One region of the Kocuria sp. ChxB genome, then DNA from elsewhere that is predicted to be linked to it. Evidence: predicted binding sites of a transcription regulator. Region 1 holds the regulator's gene; each other region holds the start of a gene.
What was found. The regulator HrcA, encoded in region 1, represses chaperone genes, less so after heat shock. The targets are predictions, from matches to a motif close to TTNGCACTCGNNNNNNNCGAGTGCNAA.
Positions count from the first base shown of each region.

Region 1 (2,196 bases):
CCACCGGCGGTGCCGGCCTCGCCCTGGCCGCCCAGGCGGATGCGGTTGCCGGACTGGATGCCGGCGGGGATCTTCACAGTGAGCGGGCGACGGTCACGCACCCGGCCCTCGCCGTAGCACTCGTGGCACGGGCTCTCGATCACGGTGCCGAAGCCGTTGCACTGCGAGCACGGGCCCTGAGTGGTGACCATGCCCAGGATGGACTGGCGCTGGTACTGCATGTGCCCCGAGCCGCGGCACATGCTGCACGTGGTGGGGCTGGTGCCGGGCTGGCAGCAGGAGCCCTCGCACGCGGGGCACACCACGGCGGTGTCCACGGTGATGTCCTTCTCCACCCCGAACACGGCGTCCTTGAGGGAGATGCGTACGTTGATCAGTGCGTCCTGGCCCTGCCGGGTGCGGGACTGCGGGCCGCGCTGGCCGCCCGCCCCCGCACCCTGGAAGAACGTCTCGAAGATGTCGGAGAAGCCGAACCCGGAGCCCGGGAAGCCACCGCCGAAGCCGGTGTCCGTGCCGTTCTCGTTGCCCGTGGCGTCGTAGACCCGGCGCTTGTCGGGGTCCGAGAGGACGTCGTTGGCGTGCGAGACGCGCTTGAACTCCTCCGCGGCCTCCGGTGACGGGTTGACGTCCGGGTGCAGCTTGCGCGCCTTCTTGCGGTAGGCGCGCTTGATCTCTTCGGCGCTGGCGTCACGGCTCACGCCGAGGGTTTCGTAGTGGTCGCTCACGATGTCGTCGCTTCTGCTTTCGTCGGGTCTGTGGTCGGTCGGGGCGGCGCCGGCGCGGCGCTCAGTCCCCCAGGTTCCTGGAGAGGTATCGGGCCACCGCGCGCACGGAGGCCATGGTGGTCGGGTAGTCCATGCGGGTGGGTCCCACCACGCCCACCTTGGAGGCGGCGCGCGGTCCGTAGCCGGCGGCCACCACGGAGGCTTCTGCCAGCGGGTCGTCGCACTCCTCGGAGCCGATCCGCACGGCCACCCCGCGCTCGTCCTGCTGCATCTCGGACAACAACCGCAGCATGGTCACTTGTTCCTCCAGTGCCTCCAGCACCGGGGAGATGCTCTGCGGGAAGTCGCCGCTGAACCTCGCGAGGTTGGCCGTGCCGGCCATCACCAGGCGGTGCTCGTCCGTGGCCGAGGCGAGCAGGGAGAGGGTCTCCCCGACGGCGTCCCCGGCCTCGCGCAGCTCCGCGGGCAGCGTTTCCCCCAGTCCGGCGACGGCGCTCGGCACGGCATCCAGCGCCTGTCCCAGTACCCGGGCGAGCACGCGGGCACGCAGCTCCAGCAGCTGGGGCTCGTCCAGCGCGGTGCGCAGCTCCACGGCCCGCTGCGCCACGCGGCCCGAGGTGGGGATGAGGATGACCAGCACTGCCGCGCCCACGTCCACGAGCTCGACGTGGCGCACGGTGGTGCCCGTGCGCACGGGGTACTGGATCACCGCCGCCTGGTGGGTCAGCTGCGCGAGCAGGCGCACCGTGCGCTCCATGACGTCGTCGATGTCCTGCGCGTCCTCCAGGAACACCTGGATGGCGCGGCGCTGGGCCGGGCTCAGCGGCTGGACCGCGGCGATCTGGTCCACGAACACGCGGTAGCCCTGGTCGGTGGGGATCCGCCCGGAGCTGGTGTGCGGTGCCACGATGAGTCCGGCGTCCTCGAGGGCCGCCATGTCGTTGCGCACCGTTGCCGAGGACACGGGAAGCCGGTGGCGCTCCACGAGCGCCTTGGAGCCCACGGGTTCGCGGGAGTGGACGTAGTCCTCCACGATGGCCCGCAGGATCTGCACCCTGCGCGGATGGTCCATGGTCCTCACCTCCCGTGGCGTGTCGAGCAACGGGCCGTGCGCCCGTCGTGGCCGAGCACCAATTTTGGCACTCATCGAGTCACAGTGCTAATCCCCCAGTGTAGGGCGCGGGCGTCCCGGGGCCGCTTTGGTACGCTCGCGGCTGATCTGCCCGCCGCACCGAGGAGGAACCCGTGAACGCACCCGGCTGGGGCTGGGGTCCCCAGGACCTGGACAGCCCCGAGGTCTCCCGCACCCGGCCGAGTGCGCGCGAGGTCGCCGTGGCGCGTGACATGGTGCTGGAGGACGTCGAGACCGGGTGGGTGGGCGCCGTCGTCAGCGTGGAGGTGATCGGCGGGATGCGCGTGGTGGGGCTCGAGGACCGGCACGGCCGGGTCAAGACCTTTCCGCTGGGGCCGG
Region 1 is NZ_CP121123.1:263,843-266,038, reverse strand. It holds gene dnaJ (molecular chaperone DnaJ) at 1-725, opposite strand, end outside; gene hrcA (heat-inducible transcriptional repressor HrcA) at 787-1,797, opposite strand; gene P8S73_RS01155 (DUF3097 family protein) at 1,971-2,196, shown strand, end outside.

Region 2 (2,196 bases), 1.1 Mb from region 1:
CGCCCCGCTGCACTTCTGGTTCGTGTGGGAGCACTGGTACGGGATGTTCGCCATCTTCATCCCGGTGTACGCGTTCCTGTTCCTGCCCGTGCTGCTCGCGCTGTCCGGGCGCACGGAGTCGTTCCTGCACCGGGCCGCCCTGAGCCAGTGGGGGCTCATGGTGTGCGTCTACGCCCTGAGCTACCTCCCGGCGGTGCTGCAGCTGCCCGTGGCCATCCACGAGGGCAGGGCCGCGGCGGACGGCTCCGCCGTGGGCTCCGGTGGCGTGGAGGCGGGCGCGCTGCTGCTGTTCCTCGCCGTGGTGGTGCAGGGCTCGGACGTCCTGCAGTACCTGTGGGGCAAGACCGTGGGCCGGCACCGGATCGCGCCCACCGTGAGCCCGAACAAGACGTGGGAGGGCTTCGTGGGCGGGGTGCTCTCCGCCACGGCTCTGGGGACGGCGCTGTGGTGGCTGACCCCGTTCACCCCGTGGCAGGCCGGGGTGCTGGCCCTGGTGTCCTGCCTGCTGGGTTTCGTGGGCGGGCTCGTGATGAGCAGCCTCAAACGGGACCGCGGCATCAAGGACTTCGGGGCGCTCATCCCAGGCCACGGCGGGATCCTGGACCGGATGGACTCCCTGATCTTCGCGGCACCGGTGTTCTTCCACCTGACCCGGTTCTTCTTCGCGGGGTGAGTCCCAGGCCGCCGGGCGTGACCGAGGGCCCGCGGGATCTCCCGCGGGCCCTCGTGGCTCACTCAGTGCGTGCCGACTGGCGCCGGGGCGGTCAGCTCTCGGAGTCCTCGCCGGACTCGACCTGCTGCTCCTGCTGGCGGTTCTCCAGCACCACGTTGTCCTGGTTCTGGCCCGTGGCCACCTGGATCTTGCGCGGCTGGGACTTGGGGGACACGGGGATGGTCACGGTCAGCACGCCGTTGTCGTATGCGGCGGTGATGTTCTCGGTGTCGATGCCCTGGCCCAGGTTCAGCTGCCGCACGAAGGAGTGGTTGCGGCGCTCGCGCACAATCCACTTGGTGTCCTTCTCCGCGGAAGGCAGGCGGCGCTGCGCGCGGATGGTCAGCAGCTGGCCGTCCACGTCCACGTCCACGCTGGTGGGGTCGATGCCCGGGAGGTCAGCGGCGAGGTAGTAGTTGGAGCCCCGGCGGAAGAGGTCCATGGGCATCTGCTCCAGGCCGTTGCGGGTGGAGAGGACCTGGTTGGCGAAGTTCTGGACCTCGGAGAACGGATCGAAGGTTGCCATGACTGCTGTTCCTTTCCTGTGCGACTCGTCCGTGGTGCGCCCCGGAGCCCCCGTGAAACCGGTGGACGAGGAGCCGTCACGTTCCTTGAGTACCCCTGACTCAACTGCTCATAAATTAGCACTCTTCCCGGCAAGGTGCCAAGGATTGGGGCATCAAAGTTGAGTGGATTCAGCTCAAGGCGCACGGGGGCCACGTCGGGCCCGAAAGGGTGGGGCGGGCGGCGTCGTCGTTCCTAGAATCGAAGCACCAGAGACGTTCCCAGCAGCAGGAGGACACCGTGCCCAAGGCGGGGAAGAACGGTCGCGCACGTCAGGACGAGATTCCGTCCACGCTGCGGCGCTCGGACGAGAAGGCGCAGGACACGTTCGCGCAGGCGTACGACTCTGCGGAGGACGAGTACCACGACGAGTCCCGCGCGGCCCGCACCGCGTGGGCCGCGGTGAAGCACACCCACGAGAAGGTGGGGGACCACTGGGAGCCCAAGGAGGAGAACGGCCCGTCGGACGCCAGCGCGGAGCAGGGCGGGCTCAACTCCGAGGACACCGCCGGGGGAGTGGATGCGAACGCCTCCAAAGAGCACCTCTACGGGATCGCCCAGGAACTGGACGTGCAGGGCCGCTCGGACATGACCAAGGACGAGCTGGTGGAGGCCATCGAGAAGGCGAACGACAAGAGGACGCGGGACGCGCGGGACTGAGGCCCTAGAGCACCCGCCCCAGGAACACCGAGGCGGTGGTGTCCCGGTGGAAGGGCTCCACGGGCTCGTAGCCGCGGTTGCGGAACATGGCGATGCCCTCGGTCATCTCCGGGTTCAGGGAGACCACGGCCGTGGTGGCGCCGAAGGAGCGCACCTTGTTCTCGAGGGCTCGGACCAGGGCGCGGGCGTGGCCCCTGCCGCGGTGCTCCGGGGTGACCCAGATCCGGCGCAGCTCCACGCGCTCGTCGTCGATCCGCCGG
Region 2 is NZ_CP121123.1:1,798,065-1,800,260, forward strand. It holds gene P8S73_RS07970 (phosphatidate cytidylyltransferase) at 1-673, shown strand, start outside; gene P8S73_RS07975 (Hsp20/alpha crystallin family protein) at 765-1,238, opposite strand; gene P8S73_RS07980 (ChaB family protein) at 1,517-1,936, shown strand; gene P8S73_RS07985 (GNAT family N-acetyltransferase) at 1,941-2,196, opposite strand, start outside.
Region 2: a site for HrcA is predicted at 1,354-1,380, ahead of P8S73_RS07975 (Hsp20/alpha crystallin family protein). Genes of this name have one in related genera too.

Region 3 (2,196 bases), 650 kb from region 1:
GGAGAGGTCCCCGTGCGGGGGCGCCTCGATGCCCAGGTCGGACCGCAGCTCCTTGTAGATGTTCTGCAGGGACCGGGGGACCGGGCGGACATCCGGCGCCACCGAGAACGAGAGCCCCATGGCGTGGCCGGGCGTGGGGTAGGGGTCCTGGCCCACGATCAGCACCTTCACCGCGGACAGCGGCTCCCGGAACGCGCGGAAGATGTTCTCCCCGGCCGGCAGGGTGTGCCGCCCCGCGGCGTGCTCGGCCCGCAGGAACTCGCCCATCTCCCGGATCCGGGGCTCCACGGGCTGGAGTGCGGCGGCCCACTCCGGGTGCATGATCTCGGACAGCGGGCGCGGGGTGCTCACGAGTGGCCTCCTGGTGCGGTGCGTCGCGCGCGGCGCAGTCCCCGCGCGCTAGGGTTGACGCCATGTCTACCACGGGGGAGGAGCTCGACGAGCTGGACCGGGCCGTTCTGGAGCTCGAGTCCGAGCACTGGAAGTACCGCGGCGCCAAGGAGTCCGCGATCCGCTCGCGGCTGGGACTGAGCCCGGTGAACTACTACCAGCGTCTGAACGCCCTGATCTCCTCCGAGGCCGCAGCGCGCCACGCGCCGATGCTGATCTCCAGGCTGCGCCGGGCGCGCTCGCGCTGACCGCTCGTGGACACCGGGCGCGTGTCCCCGGACGCGGGCAGACCTCCGAGCGGGCACCCGGTCGGCCGTGCGATAGTGGCCACTGACAGCGTTGCGCCCGGAGCACCGCGCGGTGCGCGAGCCGGGCCCAGGAGAGCGAGACCATGAGCGAACACCCCCGCGACGAGTTCGACGACGTTCCCGAGGACGGCGCGCGCCAGGGCGCGCACCGCGGCCACAACCCCCGCGCCCGTGAGGGCTCCACGCGACAGTTCCGCACGGTCCTCGTCTCGGGCGTGCTCGCCCTCGTGCTCGGTGCCGTGTGCTTCGTCAACGCGCCCCGCACGGCCCAGGAGGCGCAGTCCCTCGGGAGCGTTGCGGTGTCCCCGGTCGCCGTGACCACCGCTTCGCCCGTGCTCGCCGACGCCGCCACGGCGGGCCTGCGCGCACCGGCCCCGGGCGGCGTCGAGCACGTCTGAGCCGTCCGGCGTTCAGCCGGCAATGAAACCTGAGCCCACCACGCGCAGGGCGTTTGCGGTTCCGCGCGCGGCAGTGCCACTATGGGATTAGCACTCAGTCGGGTGGACTGCTAACCGGGTCCGGTGGCACCGCCTCGGCGCACGAGTGGAAACCACATCACGGTGAGGTGGTCGCGGCGCGGTGAGGACCGCGGTGCGAGCGCCGTCCGTCGCGGGCATCGTGACCAGTCTCGTTTGTCGACCGTCCAGGAGGGACGAATCACATGGCAAAGATGATCGCATTCGATGAAGAAGCACGCCGCGGCCTCGAGAAGGGTCTCAACACCCTCGCGGACGCCGTCAAGGTCACGCTCGGCCCCCGCGGCCGCAACGTGGTCCTGGAGAAGTCCTGGGGCGCCCCCACCATCACCAACGACGGTGTCTCCATCGCCAAGGAGATCGAGCTGGAGGAGCCGTATGAGAAGATCGGCGCCGAGCTCGTGAAGGAGGTCGCCAAGAAGACCGACGACGTCGCCGGTGACGGCACCACCACGGCCACCGTGCTGGCCCAGGCCCTCGTGAAGGAAGGCCTGCGCAACGTGGCCGCCGGTGCGGACCCGCTGTCCCTCAAGCGCGGCATCGAGAAGGCCGTGGCCTCCGTGACCGAGCAGCTGCTGTCCTCCGCCAAGGAGATCGAGACCGAGGAGGAGATCGCCGCCACCGCGTCCATCTCCGCCGCTGACCCCGAGATCGGCAAGCTGATCGCCGAGGCCATGGAGAAGGTCGGCAAGGAAGGCGTCATCACCGTCGAGGAGTCCAACACCTTCGGGCTGGACCTCGAGCTGACCGAGGGCATGCGCTTCGACAAGGGCTACCTCTCCGGCTACTTCGTCACGGACGCGGACCGCCAGGAGGCCGTCCTGGAGGATCCCTACATCCTCATCGTGAACTCCAAGATCTCCGCCGTGAAGGACCTGGTCCCCGTGCTGGAGAAGGTCATGCAGGCCGGCAAGCCGCTGCTGATCATCGCCGAGGACGTGGACGGCGAGGCCTTGGCCATGCTGGTGCTGAACAAGATGCGCGGCGCTGTGAAGTCCGTGGCCGTCAAGGCTCCCGGCTTC
Region 3 is NZ_CP121123.1:2,267,520-2,269,715, forward strand. It holds gene P8S73_RS09975 (uracil-DNA glycosylase) at 1-351, opposite strand, end outside; gene P8S73_RS09980 (DUF3263 domain-containing protein) at 414-638, shown strand; gene P8S73_RS09985 (hypothetical protein) at 782-1,096, shown strand; gene groL (chaperonin GroEL) at 1,360-2,196, shown strand, end outside.
Region 3: a site for HrcA is predicted at 1,184-1,210, ahead of groL (chaperonin GroEL). Genes of this name have one in related genera too.

Region 4 (2,196 bases), 710 kb from region 1:
CCGGAGGTCAGTTCCGCCGCCGACGACGCCGCGGAGCCGGGTTCCGCGCCCCCGCCCAGCACGAGCGCGGAGCGCACCACGTCCGGGCGGCGCACCGCCCCGAACCACAGGACGGCCTCCACCACGTCCCCGCGGTCGGAGATCCACTGGGCCTCCGCGCCCTCGGGCACGTGCTCGTGGGGGATCCCGGGTCCGATCTTCGCGCCCACGGCGAGTCCGGCCTCCGCGAGCGACGTGACGAAGGACAGCGGAGGGGAGAATGCCTCGGGGTCGAAGATCCTGCGGGTGCGGCCACCGCCCGTGACGCGGCGAGCCGGATCCAGCCACACCCCGTGGACGGGGCCGTTCTCCAGCGCGGAGAGATCCAGTTCCTGCGCGTCCGCGCACAGCACGCGGGCCCGGGGCCAGCCCGTGAGGTTCACGGTGGCCGCCGCGGCGGTGAGGGGATCCCGCTCGACCGCGGTGACCGTACGGTCCAGGGCCGCGAGCGCCAGCGAGTCTGCGCCGATGCCGCAGCCGAGGTCCACCACGTGCTCCGCGCCCGCCTGGGCGAAGCGCTGGGCGTGCAGGGCGGCCACGGACCACCGGGTGGCCTGCTCCACGCCGTCGCGCGTGAAGACCAGCTGCCGCGCGAAGTCCCCGAACTTCGTCCGGGCCTTCTCCCTCAGTCGGGACTGGGTGAGGGCCGCGGCCACGAGCTCGGGGTCGTGGCCCTGGTCGCGCAGGGACTTGTTCAGCGCGAGCGAGGCCGAGGCGTCGTACGGGGGGAGGGCGTCGAGCAGGTGGCGGCCCTCGGGAGTGAGGAGGCGGGCCAGGCCGCGGGCCTCGGCGTCGTCCGGAGCGGTGGGTGCAGTCACCCGACCATCACATCACGCCCCGGAGGCGGAGCGGGCGCCGCGGCCGTGACGCGCGGCAGGAGGGCTCCCGAGCGGCGTCGGCCGGGCCCGTTCAGCCCACAGGGGAGTGGCACGGGCGCGTCTTGACCGGGCGCGGCCCGCGTCCCTACAGTGCTATTAGCACTCTCCCCTGGAGGGTGCTAAAGGCCAGGCGCTCAATCGGCACCGCGACGACGGTTGGCACGCCAACTGGCCTGTGGCGCTCGCCGTCATGGGACCCCATGGCACGCGGCGGACGCACACCGTCTCACACGCCTAGAAGAAAGGGAGAGATCGTGTCGGTCTCCATCAAGCCCCTCGAGGATCGCATCGTGGTTCAGCCGCTGGCCGCTGAACAGACCACCGCCTCCGGTCTGGTCATCCCGGACACCGCCAAGGAGAAGCCCCAGGAGGGCACCGTCCTGGCCGTGGGCCCGGGCCGCGTGGACGACAAGGGCAACCGCATCCCCGTGGACGTCAACGAGGGTGACCTGGTCATCTTCTCCAAGTACGGCGGGACCGAGGTCAAGTACAACGGCGAGGAGTACCTGGTGCTCCCGGCGCGCGACGTGCTGGCCGTCATCGAGAAGTAGCTTCTCCACACCCTTTTCGTACGCGGTGCCCGCCCGCCCGGGAACGGGCCGCGGGCACCGCGTGCGTCGTCTCCGCAGTCTTCCCGGTTCCCTAAGGAGCAACTCACATGCCCAAGCAGTTGGTGTTCGACGACACCGCTCGCAAAGCGCTCGAGGCCGGCGTGAACCGCCTGGCCGACACCGTCAAGGTCACCCTCGGCCCCCGCGGCCGCAACGTGGTCCTGGACAAGAAGTGGGGCGCGCCCACCATCACCAACGACGGCGTGACCATCGCCCGTGAGGTGGAGCTCGAGGACCCGTACGAGAACCTCGGCGCCCAGCTGGCCAAGGAAGTGGCCACCAAGACCAACGACGTCGCCGGTGACGGCACCACCACCGCCACCGTGCTCGCGCAGGCCATCGTGAAGGAGGGCCTGCGCAACGTGGCCGCCGGTGCCGCCCCCAGCGACATCAAGCGCGGTGTCGAGGCCGCCGTGGCCACCGTGTCCCAGCGCCTGCTGGACAACGCCCGCCCCGTGGAGGGCAAGGACGTGGCCCACGTGGCCGCGATCTCCGCCCAGTCCGAGGAGATCGGCGAGCTGATCGCCCGGGCCTTCGAGACCGTGGGCACGGACGGCGTCATCACCATCGAGGACGGCTCCTCCACCGAGGTGGAGCTGGACGTCACCGAGGGCATGCAGTTCGACAAGGGCTACCTGTCCCCGTCCTTCATCACGGACCAGGAGCGC
Region 4 is NZ_CP121123.1:970,986-973,181, reverse strand. It holds gene P8S73_RS04220 (class I SAM-dependent methyltransferase) at 1-857, opposite strand, end outside; gene groES (co-chaperone GroES) at 1,172-1,468, shown strand; gene groL (chaperonin GroEL) at 1,576-2,196, shown strand, end outside.
Region 4: a site for HrcA is predicted at 1,014-1,040, ahead of groES (co-chaperone GroES). Genes of this name have one in related genera too.